Regions from separate parts of the Streptomyces sp. NBC_00009 genome, predicted to be linked through region 3. Evidence: predicted binding sites of a transcription regulator. Region 3 holds the regulator's gene; each other region holds the start of a gene.
What was found. The regulator HrcA, encoded in region 3, represses chaperone genes, less so after heat shock. The targets are predictions, from matches to a motif close to TTNGCACTCNGNNNNNCNGAGTGCNAA.
Positions count from the first base shown of each region.

Region 1: a site for HrcA is predicted at 2,307-2,333, ahead of groL (chaperonin GroEL). Genes of this name have one in related genera too.
Region 2: a site for HrcA is predicted at 1,532-1,558, ahead of groES (co-chaperone GroES). Genes of this name have one in related genera too.

Region 1 is NZ_CP108312.1:4,335,320-4,339,413, reverse strand. Features, by position in the region: gene OHA58_RS19695 (hypothetical protein) at 1-116, shown strand, start outside; gene OHA58_RS19690 (hypothetical protein) at 170-445, shown strand; gene groL (chaperonin GroEL) at 518-2,143, opposite strand; gene OHA58_RS19680 (cold-shock protein) at 2,463-2,666, opposite strand; gene OHA58_RS19675 (MoaD/ThiS family protein) at 3,086-3,361, opposite strand; gene thrC (threonine synthase) at 3,409-4,094, opposite strand, start outside.
Region 2 is NZ_CP108312.1:3,145,631-3,149,724, forward strand. Features, by position in the region: gene groL (chaperonin GroEL) at 1-970, opposite strand, end outside; gene groES (co-chaperone GroES) at 1,081-1,389, opposite strand; gene OHA58_RS13910 (polysaccharide deacetylase family protein) at 1,603-2,616, opposite strand; gene OHA58_RS13915 (polysaccharide deacetylase family protein) at 2,616-3,551, opposite strand; gene OHA58_RS13920 (THUMP-like domain-containing protein) at 3,634-4,094, shown strand, end outside.
Region 3 is NZ_CP108312.1:5,346,327-5,350,420, forward strand. Features, by position in the region: gene hemW (radical SAM family heme chaperone HemW) at 1-23, shown strand, start outside; gene OHA58_RS24070 (DUF3097 domain-containing protein) at 54-947, opposite strand; gene OHA58_RS24075 (MBL fold metallo-hydrolase) at 982-1,713, opposite strand; gene hrcA (heat-inducible transcriptional repressor HrcA) at 1,835-2,851, shown strand; gene dnaJ (molecular chaperone DnaJ) at 2,852-3,988, shown strand; gene OHA58_RS24090 (nitronate monooxygenase) at 4,079-4,094, shown strand, end outside.

The DNA.
Region 1 (4,094 bases), 1.0 Mb from region 3:
CCGCCTTCTGCCTGCACGTCCATGCGGTGCAGCGGCCGAAGGCGATGGGCTACGACGCCGTGGACTTCACCGTCGACGACGGGAGCTGCCCTGGAAGGACCACCGGGGCGCCTTGACGGCGTCCGGCGCTCCACATGCGCCCGCGCGAGCCGTCCCGCATTCTGAAGTTATGGCTGAGAGCACGTTCTCGAAGATTTCCTGGACCGAGTTCCGTCCCGACCAGGGGCGGCTGACCGCCGGCGCCGTGCTGACCGGCGCCGGGATGCTGGTCTCCGCGGCGGGTGTCGGCCTGCTGGTCTATGAGCTGGTCCGCGCGGGCCGCACCTGGACCGGCAGCTGGGAGGTGCCGCCCGGCGAGCTCGCCGCCCGGACCCTCCACCAGGCGCAGAGCGCGGCGCAGGCCGGGCGCGACGCATGGCGCACGTACGAGGAGCAGGCGGTCTGACAACACGCCGTCGGCCCCCGGGACCAAGTGGTCCCGGGGGCCGACAGAGATGTACTTACCGATCCGTCAGGATCAGAAGTCCATGTCACCGCCCGGCATGCCGCCCGGAGCGCCGCCCGCGGCGGCCTTCTCCGGCTTGTCGGCGATGACGGCCTCGGTGGTCAGGAACAGCGCGGCGATGGACGCGGCGTTCTGCAGCGCGGAACGCGTGACCTTCGCCGGGTCGAGGATGCCCTCGGCGATCATGTCGACGTACTCACCGGTCGCGGCGTTCAGGCCGTGGCCGATGGGAAGGTTGCGGACCTTCTCCACGACGACGCCACCCTCGAGACCACCGTTGACGGCGATCTGCTTGAGCGGGGCCTCCAGCGCGAGCTTCACGGCGTTGGCGCCGGTCGCCTCGTCACCGTCGAGCTCGAGCTTCTCGAAGACCGCGGAGGCCTGGAGCAGGGCCACGCCACCACCGGCGACGATGCCCTCCTCGACGGCCGCCTTCGCGTTGCGAACGGCGTCCTCGATGCGGTGCTTGCGCTCCTTGAGCTCGACCTCGGTCGCGGCACCGGCCTTGATGACCGCAACACCGCCGGCGAGCTTCGCCAGGCGCTCCTGCAGCTTCTCGCGGTCGTAGTCGCTGTCCGAGTTCTCGATCTCGGCACGGATCTGGTTGACGCGGCCCTGGACCTGGTCGCTCTCGCCGGCGCCGTCGACGATCGTCGTCTCGTCCTTGGTGATGACGACCTTGCGGGCGCGGCCGAGCAGGTCGAGACCGGCGTTCTCCAGCTTGAGGCCGACCTCCTCGGAGATGACGGTGCCACCGGTGAGGATGGCGATGTCGCCGAGCATGGCCTTGCGGCGGTCACCGAAGCCCGGGGCCTTGACGGCGACGGACTTGAAGGTGCCACGGATCTTGTTGACGACCAGGGTCGACAGGGCCTCGCCCTCGACGTCCTCGGCGATGATCAGCAGCGGCTTGCCGGACTGCATGACCTTCTCGAGCAGCGGAAGGAGGTCCTTCACGTTGCCGATCTTCGAGTTGACGATGAGGATGTACGGGTCGTCGAGTGCCGACTCCATACGCTCCATGTCGGTGGCGAAGTACGCCGAGATGTAGCCCTTGTCGAAGCGCATGCCCTCGGTGAGCTCAAGCTCGAGACCGAAGGTCTGCGACTCCTCGACCGTGATGACGCCTTCCTTGCCGACCTTGTCCATCGCCTCGGCGATGAGCTCGCCGATCTGGGTGTCGGCGGCGGAGATGGAGGCCGTGGAAGCGATCTGCTCCTTGGTCTCGACATCCTTGGCCTGCTCGAGCAGGGCGGCGGAGACGGCCTCGACGGCCTTCTCGATGCCGCGCTTGAGGGCCATCGGGTTGGCGCCGGCCGCGACGTTGCGCAGGCCTTCCTTGACGAGCGCCTGGGCGAGGACGGTCGCGGTCGTCGTGCCGTCACCGGCGACGTCGTCCGTCTTCTTCGCGACCTCCTTGACCAGCTCGGCGCCGATCTTCTCGTACGGGTCCTCGAGCTCGATCTCCTTGGCGATGGACACACCATCGTTGGTGATCGTGGGGGCGCCCCACTTCTTCTCGAGGACGACGTTGCGACCCTTGGGGCCCAGGGTCACCTTGACGGCGTCGGCGAGCTGGTTCATGCCGCGCTCGAGGCCGCGCCGTGCCTCCTCGTCGAACGCGATGATCTTGGCCATGTGAAGTGGTCCTCCCGGACGGGGTGGAAACGCAAACGGACCGTGCTGGTGCCCGCGACGGACGGCCTGCGTGCCGTGTGGTTCCTTGCCCCACCCGGCCTGCGAGCCTCACCGACCCGATCCAAGTTCTGTCACTCTCACCTTCAGAGTGCTAACGCAATGATTAGCACTCGGCCTAGGAGAGTGCAAGCGCCTCCGGCAGACACGCGGTCCCCGCGGACGGCCTGCGCGGGCCGCGCGTGCACGCACGAGAGGCCCGCACCCCTCGCGGGGTACGGGCCTCTCGGCGTGAGTGTGTCGGTGGCCGATCGCGCCGAGATCAGACGGCGAGCTTGACCATGTCCGCCTGCGGACCCTTCTGGCCCTGCGAGATCTCGAATTCGACTCGCTGACCCTCTTCAAGGGTGCGGTATCCGTCCATCTGGATGGCGCTGTAGTGGACGAATACATCCGCACCACCGTCGACCGCGATGAAGCCGTACCCCTTCTCCGCGTTGAACCACTTGACGGTGCCCTGAGCCATGACTAACTCCCCTATTACTGGCCCTTGCACAGGCCCGCACTTCGCGGACCCGGGTCAGACCTCACGCCCCATTGGTTGGAGGTGTGCGCCGGAACGCGTCGACCGCGGCTGAATGTATCTGCCCAACTGCCCTCTGCAACAGGTCAATCGGACGAGAATTCTGGGCGCGGCAGAGCGGTAATAAGCGGCGGAGTCATTGGATTCCGGGGCAACTCGGGCCCGACAAATGCCACGAACACCCGATAAGGGCGGGGCACTTTGGCTGCTTCTTGTCGGGCGGCGGCCGACTTCATATATGCGCTCGGCACAGGCGCGAAGCTCGCTTCCCAACTCTACCGCGCTCAACCATGCAGAATTGCCCCCTCCGTTTCTCTCGCGGAGGGGGCAATTCAGGTAACGCTGAGTACAGTCGCGGTGGTTCAGCCGCCGGCGACGGCCGGGATGATCGAGACGCCCGCGCCTTCCGGCGTCGCCGTCTGAAGGCCCTGCTCGAAGCGCACGTCGTCGTCGTTGACGTACACGTTCACGAAGCGGCGCAGCTTGCCCTGGTCGTCCAGGACGCGGGCCGCGATGCCCGTGTGGTTCTTCTCCAGGTCGGCGATGACCTCGGAGAGGGTCGTGCCCTCGGCGGCGACCTCGGCCTTGCCGCCGGTGTAGGTGCGCAGGATGGTGGGGATGCGGACGTTGACGCTCATGGGGGCTGCAGCCTTTCCGTGCGGGTGTCGCGGGAGTGCGCGGGTCTTCAGTGGGCGAGGCCCGCGTCGCGGAACGCGTCCAGGCTCGGGCGGATGGTGGCGGTCGCCTGGGACGTCTCGGCGACCGCGTCGAGGGTCTTGAGGCCGTCGCCGGTGTTGAGGACGACGGTGGTGAGCGTCGGGTCGATCAGGCCGGCCTCGATCAGCTTCTTCGTCACGCCGACCGTCACACCGCCCGCGGTCTCCGCGAAGATGCCCTCGGTCTGTGCCAGGAGCTTGATCGCCTCGACGACCTGCTCGTCGTTGACGTCCTCCACGGCGCCGCCGGTGCGGCGGGCGATGTCGAGGACGTACGGGCCGTCGGCCGGGTTGCCGATGGCCAGGGACTTGGCGATCGTGTTCGGCTTCTGCGGCCGCACGACGTCGTGGCCGCCCTTGTAGGCGACGGACACCGGCGAGCAGCCCTCGGCCTGGGCGCCGAAGAGCTTGTACGGCTTGTCCTCGACGAGGCCGAGCTTGATCAGCTCCTGGAGGCCCTTGTCGATCTTCGTGAACTGGGAGCCGGACGCGATCGGGATGACCAGCTGGTCCGGGAGCCGCCAGCCGAGCTGCTCGCAGATCTCGAACGCCAGGGTCTTGGAGCCCTCGCCGTAGTACGGGCGCAGGTTGACGTTGACGAAGCCCCAGCCCTCGCCGAGCGGGTCGCCGATGAGCTCGGAGCAGAAGCGGTTGA
Region 2 (4,094 bases), 2.2 Mb from region 3:
TCACGCGACGGGCGGAACCGAGCACGTCGAGACCGGCCTGGTCGAGCTTGAGGCCGACCTCTTCGGCGATGACGGTGGCACCGGTGAGGGTGGCCATGTCGCCGAGCATCGCCTTGCGGCGGTCACCGAAGCCGGGCGCCTTGACGGCGACGGCGTTGAACGTGCCGCGGATCTTGTTCACGACCAGGGTCGACAGGGCCTCGCCCTCGACGTCCTCGGCGATGATCAGGAGCGGCCTGGAGCCACCGGCCTGGATGACCTTCTCAAGCAGCGGCAGCATGTCCTGGATGGACGAGATCTTGCCCTGGTTGATCAGGATGTACGGGTCCTCGAGCACGGCCTCCATGCGCTCCTGGTCCGTCACGAAGTACGGAGACAGGTAGCCCTTGTCGAACGCCATGCCCTCGGTGAAGTCCAGCTCCAGACCGAAGGTGTTGGACTCCTCGACGGTGATGACACCGTCCTTGCCGACCTTGTCCATCGCCTCGGCGATGAGCTCGCCGACCTGCGAGTCCTGGGCCGACAGACCGGCGACGGCCGCGATGTCGGCCTTGTCCTCGATCGGGCGGGCGGTCGCGAGGAGCTCCTCGGACACGGCCTTGACCGCGGCGTCGATGCCCTTCTTCAGGGCGGCCGGGGAGGCGCCGGCGGCGACGTTGCGCAGGCCTTCCTTGACCAGGGCCTGGGCGAGCACGGTGGCGGTGGTGGTGCCGTCACCCGCGATGTCGTTGGTCTTGGTCGCCACCTCCTTCACCAGCTGGGCGCCGAGGTTCTCGTACGGGTCGTCGATCTCGACCTCGCGGGCGATCGTGACACCGTCGTTGGTGATGGTGGGAGCGCCGAACTTCTTGTCGATGACGACGTTGCGGCCCTTGGGGCCGATCGTCACCTTGACCGTGTCGGCAAGCTTGTTGACACCGCGCTCGAGGGCGCGACGGGCGTCCTCGTCGAACTTCAGGATCTTCGGCATGGTGCTGTTAGTCCTCTCGAACGAACTGCGCCCCCGACGCCCGGCATGCTGAGAAAAGTCGCAGCTGAGTAGCGGGGAGCCAGGGGCGCAGAACTAAAACAGTGGGTGAATTACTTCTCGACGATCGCGAGCACGTCGCGAGCCGAGAGGACGAGGTACTCCTCGCCGTTGTACTTCACCTCGGTGCCGCCGTACTTGCTGTACAGCACGATGTCGCCGGTCTTCACGTCGAGCGGCAGACGCTCGCCGTTCTCGAAGCGGCCCGGGCCCACGGCCAGGACGACGCCCTCCTGGGGCTTCTCCTTCGCGGTGTCCGGGATGACCAGGCCAGAGGCGGTGGTCTGCTCGGCGTCGAGCGGCTGGACCACAATGCGGTCCTCGAGCGGCTTGATGGCAACCTTGGAGCTGGTGGTCGTCACGATCCGACCTCCCCCTTCGGAGATCACGGGGTTAACTGTCTGAGGTGGCGACCAGGTGGATCCGTCGTCGCGGGTGCCGGACCTGCCCGTCGCTATTGGCACTCTCCAGTGGGGAGTGCCAGGGCCGAGACTATGACTGCGATTAGCACTCGGTCAAGCGGAGTGCCAATTCACTGATGGCGAGTCTTCCGCACGGCCCCTCCGGCCCGTCCGTCACAGGTAGTCCTCGAGCCTCCCCACCGTGAACCCCTGGGCCTGGATACGGCGCAGCAGCCGCGTCGTCGTCCCGGTGAGCGTCGTCCCGTGCGGGCCGTCGCCGTCACGGAACTGGGCCCGGACGATGTCGCCGGGACGCAGCCGGCCCCCGTCCGCGTAACGCAGGTCGTCGCTCCGCACCGAGGCGCGCCACAGGACCACGACGTCGACCCCGCAGGTGGCAGCGGCGCGCAGAGTGTTCTGGTCGTACTCGCCGAAGGGCGGGCGGAGGAGGCGGGGGCGGGTGCCGAAGCGGTTCTTCAGCCGGTCCTGCTGGCCGCAGATCTCGGCGTGCTGTTCGGCGTACGGGAGCGAGGGCAGGACGTGGTGGTTCAGGGTCTGGTTCTGCACGCCCGCGCCGAGGGTCCGCAGCCTGCCGAGGTGGTCGTGGCCGGGGCCCGCGACGCCGTCCGTGAGGAAGACGCTGACGGGCAGCCGCAGGTCGCGGACCATGTCGGCGAAGTGAGGGTCGCGGTCCACGCCGTCGTCGAAGGTCAGGAAGACGACGTGGTCCTTGGTGCGGACGTGGTCCACGACGCGCGGGAGCGCGTGCGGTCCCGGTCCCGCCCCGGCCGCGTGGCGTGCCGGGGGTCTCGGCGCCGGGGCGAGCGGCGCGGAGAGTCCCCAGCGACGGTAGGCGTCCGGGGCGCGGCCGCCACGCGGAGTTGCGCCGTGACGCGCGGGGGTGTGAAGAGGCGCGACGCGCACCGGCCCGCCTCCCGCCCCCGTCTTCCCTGCCCCGAGCCCACCCCACGACCCACTCCCCAGGCCCACGGCCGGCGTGGCCGTAGGTGCCGCGTCGTGCGAATGGCGGACCTTCTCGGCCGCCTTCCTGCTGAGCCGCTCGATCGGGTCCACGGACTGGGCGCACCCGGCGAGCAGCGCGGGTGCGAGGACACCGGCGGCCAGGGCGGCGGCGAGCAGCCGCCGGGGCCCGGTGCGCGCGGGGGCCCGGCGCGCCCGCACGGACATCACAGGTAGTCCTCCAGCCTGGCCACGGCGTACCCCTTGTCGGTCACGTACTTCATGAGCAGGCGGACCATGTCGGGCATGGTGCCCTTCCACTCCTCGCGGCCCCGGAAGTGGGTCAGGATGATGTCGCCCGGGTGCAGGTCCTGGTCCACCTCGCGCCACTCGACGTGGTCGACGTACACCTCTTCGTTCCAGATCGGCGCGTACTTGATGCCGCAGGACTTGGCGGCGCGCAGCGTGTCCCGGTTGTAGTTGCCGTACGGCGGGCGGAAGAGGACGGGCCGCTTCCCGTACTGCTCCTGCATGATGTTCTGCATGCCGCAGATCTCGCGCAGCTGCCCCTCGTAGGACAGGCCGGGCAGATACGGGTGCGTCAGCGTGTGGTTGTTCAGCGAGACGCCGCGGGACTGCATCTTCCCGAAGTAGCCGTAGTCGTCCTTCACCAGGTAGTTGCTGAGGAAGGCGGTGTAAGGGATCTTCAGGTCGCTCATCATCTTCAGGAACTCCGGGTCCTTCTCGGAGCCGTCGTCGATGGTGAGGAACACGACCTTGTCCTTGGTCGGCACGGTCGTGAAGACGGGCGGCAGATCCTCCTGGCCGTCGACCTCGAAGCCCTTACGGGCCCTGATCACGGGCTTCTCGGCGGGCGCGGGCGGCGCGAGGAGCGGCGGCTCCGACAGGCGCCACTTCTTGGCCATCGCGACCCGGGCGGCCTGGGCGGCAGGCATCTTGCCCGCATAGGAGTCGAGGCCGCGGGCGGGCGGCCCCTGGCCGGGCGCCGGCTCGACGGCCTTCCTGCCGTCGGCCGCGGCGCACCCGGAAGCGACCGCACAGGCGGCGAGAACGGCGAGACCGGCCCGCGTACGGGCGTGACGGGCCCTCCGGCCCGGCGTCCCCTTAACGGCTCTTTTGTCGTTTTGTCGTACAAGTCGCATGGCGCCGGATCCTCGCAGCTCACAACACTGATCAGGGCCCGACACCGCGGCCGGGCGCGCACCGTCCACCGACTGGCCCACAATGGGCCTGGTGAACGACCTCGCCTCCTTCAGCTCGCTGCTCTCCACGGAGGGCCAGGCGCTCCTCGACGACGTACGGGACATCACCCCCGGCCAGGAGCTCGCCGTCGCCACCCGGCTGCGCCGCGACCACCCGGCGGACCTCGTCTCGGCGGCCATCGCGCAGGCCCGGCTGCGGCAGCGCGCCGCGGCGAAGTTCGGCGAGGCGGACGCGCGCCGCATGTACTTCACGGCGAACGGCGTCGAGCAGGCGACCCGCACGAGCGTCGCCACCCATCGCGCGCAGGAGTTCAAGGCGCTCGGGGTGCACTCCGTCGCCGATCTGTGCTGCGGCATCGGCGGCGACGCGATCGCGCTGGCCCGCGCCGGGATCTCCGTACTCGCCGTCGACCGCGACCCCCTGACCTGCGAGGTCGCCCGCGCGAACGCTCAGGCGCTGGGCCTCGACGGGCTGATCGAGGT
Region 3 (4,094 bases):
TCGTCCGCGACCTTGTCGACTGAGGCGGGCCCCAACAGTTCTGGGGCGGGCCCCTAACACTCCTGGGAGAGGTCCGCGGGCAGCGTCACGAAATCGATCAACTCCTCGACCCTGCCCAGGAGTTCGGGCTCCAGATCGCGGTAGCTGTGCACCCGCGACAGGATGTGCTGCCAGGCTGCGCCGGTGTTCTCCGGCCAGCCGAGCGCCCGGCACACGCCCGTCTTCCAGTCCTGGCCGCGCGGCACCCGGGGCCACGCCCGGATGCCCACGGCCGACGGCTTCACGGCCTCCCACACGTCGATGTAGGGGTGGCCGACGACCAGCGCGTGCTCGCCGGTGACCTGCGCCGCGATCCGTGACTCCTTCGAGCCGGGCACCAGATGGTCGACGAGGACACCGAGCCGCGCGTCGGGCCCCGGGGCGAATTCGGCGACGATCGCGGGCAGGTCGTCGACGCCCTCCAGGTACTCCACGACCACGCCCTCGATGCGCAGGTCGTCGCCCCAGACCCGCTCCACCAGCTCCGCGTCGTGCCGGCCCTCCACATAGATGCGCCCGGCCCGCGCGACCCGCGCCCGCGCCCCGGGCACCGCGACCGACCCGGAGGCCGTGCGCGTGGGACGCACGGGCGCGGCAGACACAGGACGTACGAGGGTGACGACCCGGCCTTCGAGCAGGAAGCCGCGCGGGTCCATGGGGAACACCCGGTGCTTGCCGAAGCGGTCCTCCAGGGTCACTGTCGGGCCCTGGGCCGTCTTCTCGCAGCGGACGACCGCCCCGCAGAACCCGGTCGTGACCTCCTCGACCACGAGATCCACGTCCGCCGCCACCTCGGGGGCGGCCTGCTGCTTCTTCCAGGGCGGGGTGAAGTCGGGGGAGTACAGACGGCTCTGCGGGCCCGAAGGGCCCTCGTTGGAGGGGCGGTGGCGGGAGACGGGTGGGAGCATTCCGCAGACGATAGAAGTACGAACGGCCGTACGGTTACGACACGCCGAAACGCGCCGCCAGCGCGGCACGCTGCGCACGGACAAACTCCGCATTCACCGCGGCTCCGTGCCCGGGGACGTACACGGCACCTTCACCGCCCAGTTCCAGCAGCCGGTCCAGGGCGGCCGGCCAGCGGCTCGGCATCGCGTCACGGCCCGCCTGCGGTTCGCCCGACTCCTCGACCAGATCGCCGCAGAAGACGACCTCGGGCGTGCCCGGCACCAGGACCGCCAGGTCGTGCCCGCTGTGCGCCGGGCCCACGTTCGCGAGCAGTACCTGGAGTCCGCCGCCCAGATCGAGCGTCCACTCCCCGCACACCCGGTGGTGCGGCACGACGAGCACGTCGGTGGCCTCGGCCGCCTCCTCGTGCGGCAGGCCGTGCGCCACCGCGGACGCCCGCAGCTCGTCGCGGCCCCGCGTGAACACCGTGTCGATGCCCGCGGCGCCGTACACCTCGACACCGGCGAACGCGGCCGTGCCGAGAACGTGGTCGAAATGCGGGTGCGTCAGCGCGATATGCGTCACGCGCGCGTGCGGGCCGATGAGGCGCCGGGTGTCCGCCCGCAGCGCCGCACCCTCACGAAGTGATGAACCCGTGTCGACGAGCAACGCCGCCCTGTCGCCCACCACAAGGCCCGTCGTGCAGTCCCAGCCCGGCAGCCGGACCCGCCCCGCCCGAGCGGACAGCTCCTCCCAGCCCACCGCATTCCAGTCCAGGTCGTCCATGGGTCCGACGCTAGCGCCCTTGCCGGGCCCGTACCCACCGGCCGTACACTGACCCGGAGACCATTGGCACTCGGCCACACCGAGTGCCAGCCGCGGACGACACAGCTGGAGGTGCGCGCGAATGCTCAGTGAACGCAGGCTCGAAGTGCTGCGCGCCATCGTCCAGGACTACGTGGGGACCGAGGAGCCGGTCGGCTCCAAGGCGCTCACCGAGCGGCACAGCCTCGGCGTCTCACCGGCGACGGTGCGCAACGACATGGCGGCGCTCGAGGAGGAGGGCTTCATCGCCCAGCCCCACACGAGCGCCGGGCGGATCCCGACCGACAAGGGCTACCGCCTGTTCGTGGACAAGCTGACGGCGGTCAAGCCGATGACGGGGCCCGAGCGCCGCGCCATCCAGAACTTCCTCGACGGCGCCGTCGACCTCGACGACGTCGTCGGCCGGACCGTGCGGCTGCTCGCGCAGCTGACGCGGCAGGTCGCCGTGGTGCAGTACCCGTCCCTGACGCGGTCCACCGTGCGCCACGTGGAACTGCTCTCGCTCGCCGCCGCCCGTCTGATGCTCGTACTGATCACGGACACGGGGCGGGTCGAGCAGCGGATGATCGACTGCCCGGCGCCGTTCGGCGAGACCTCTCTCGCCGATCTGCGGGCCCGGCTCAACAGCAGGGTCGCGGGACGCCGCTTCGCGGACGTGCCGCAGCTGGTGCAGGACCTGCCGGAGTCCTTCGACGCGGAGGACCGCGGCACGGTCTCGACGGTGCTCTCCACTTTGCTGGAGACGCTCGTCGAGGAGACAGAGGAGCGGCTGATGATCGGCGGCACCGCCAATCTCACACGCTTCGGACATGACTTTCCCCTCACCATCCGGCCCGTTCTCGAGGCCCTTGAGGAGCAGGTCGTGCTCCTCAAGCTCCTTGGTGAGGTCAACGATTCGGGCATGGCCGTACGGATCGGTCATGAGAACGCCCATGAGGGACTCAGCTCAACCTCCGTGGTCTCGGTCGGCTACGGTTCGGGCAGCGAGGCAGTCGCCAAGCTCGGCGTGGTCGGACCGACCCGCATGGACTATCCGGGAACGATGGGAGCAGTACGCGCAGTGGCACGTTACGTCGGACAGATCCTGGCGGAGTCGTAAGTGGCCACGGACTACTACGCCGTACTCGGCGTGCGCCGCGACGCTTCCCAGGACGAGATCAAGAAGGCCTTCCGCAGGCTGGCCCGTGAGCTTCACCCGGACGTGAATCCGGACCCGAAGACACAGGAGCGGTTCAAGGAGATCAACGCCGCCTACGAGGTGTTGTCGGACCCGCAGAAGAAGCAGGTCTACGACCTCGGCGGCGACCCCCTCTCGCAGGCGGGCGGAGGCGGGGCCGGCGGCTTCGGCGCCGGTGGCTTCGGGAACTTCTCCGACATCATGGACGCGTTCTTCGGAACGGCGTCCCAGCGTGGTCCCCGGTCGCGCACGCGCCGCGGCCAGGACGCCATGATCCGGCTCGAGATCGAGCTGGACGAGGCCGCCTTCGGGACCACCAAGGACATCCAGGTCGACACGGCCATCGTCTGTACGACCTGCAGCGGCGAGGGTGCCGCGCCCGGCACGTCCGCGCAGACCTGTGACATGTGCCGCGGTCGCGGCGAGGTGTCCCAGGTCACGCGGTCCTTCCTGGGCCAGGTCATGACCTCGCGGCCGTGCCCGCAGTGCCAGGGCTTCGGCACGGTCGTGCCGACGCCGTGCCCGGAGTGCGCCGGTGACGGCCGCATCCGCTCGCGGCGCACGCTCACCGTGAAGATCCCGGCCGGTGTCGACAACGGCACGCGGATCCAGCTCGCGGGCGAGGGTGAGGTCGGCCCCGGCGGCGGCCCCGCCGGTGACCTGTACGTCGAGATCCACGAGCTGCCGCACCCCGTCTTCCAGCGGCGCGGCGACGATCTGCACTGCACCGTCACCATTCCGATGACGGCCGCGGCGCTCGGCACCAAGGTGCCGCTCGAGACGCTCGACGGCCTCGAGGAGATCGACATCCGGCCGGGCACGCAGTCCGGTCAGTCGGTCCCGCTGCACGGGCGCGGCATCACGCACCTGCGCGGCGGCGGCCGAGGCGACCTCATCGTGCACGTCGAGGTCCTGACGCCGACGAAGCTGGACGCCGAGCAGGAGCGGGTGCTGCGTGAGCTGTCGAAGCTGCGGGGTGAGGAGCGGCCCACCGGGCAGTTCCAGCCTGGGCAGCAGGGGCTGTTCTCGCGGCTGAAGGATGCGTTCAACGGGCGCTGACGGAGCCTGACGTCCCCCGCACCCCGCCTGGCACATGCCGGACGGAAGGGCCGATTCGGTCCGGTGCGGGGGACGTGGCACGATGCGGTCATGTCCCCCACGCTGA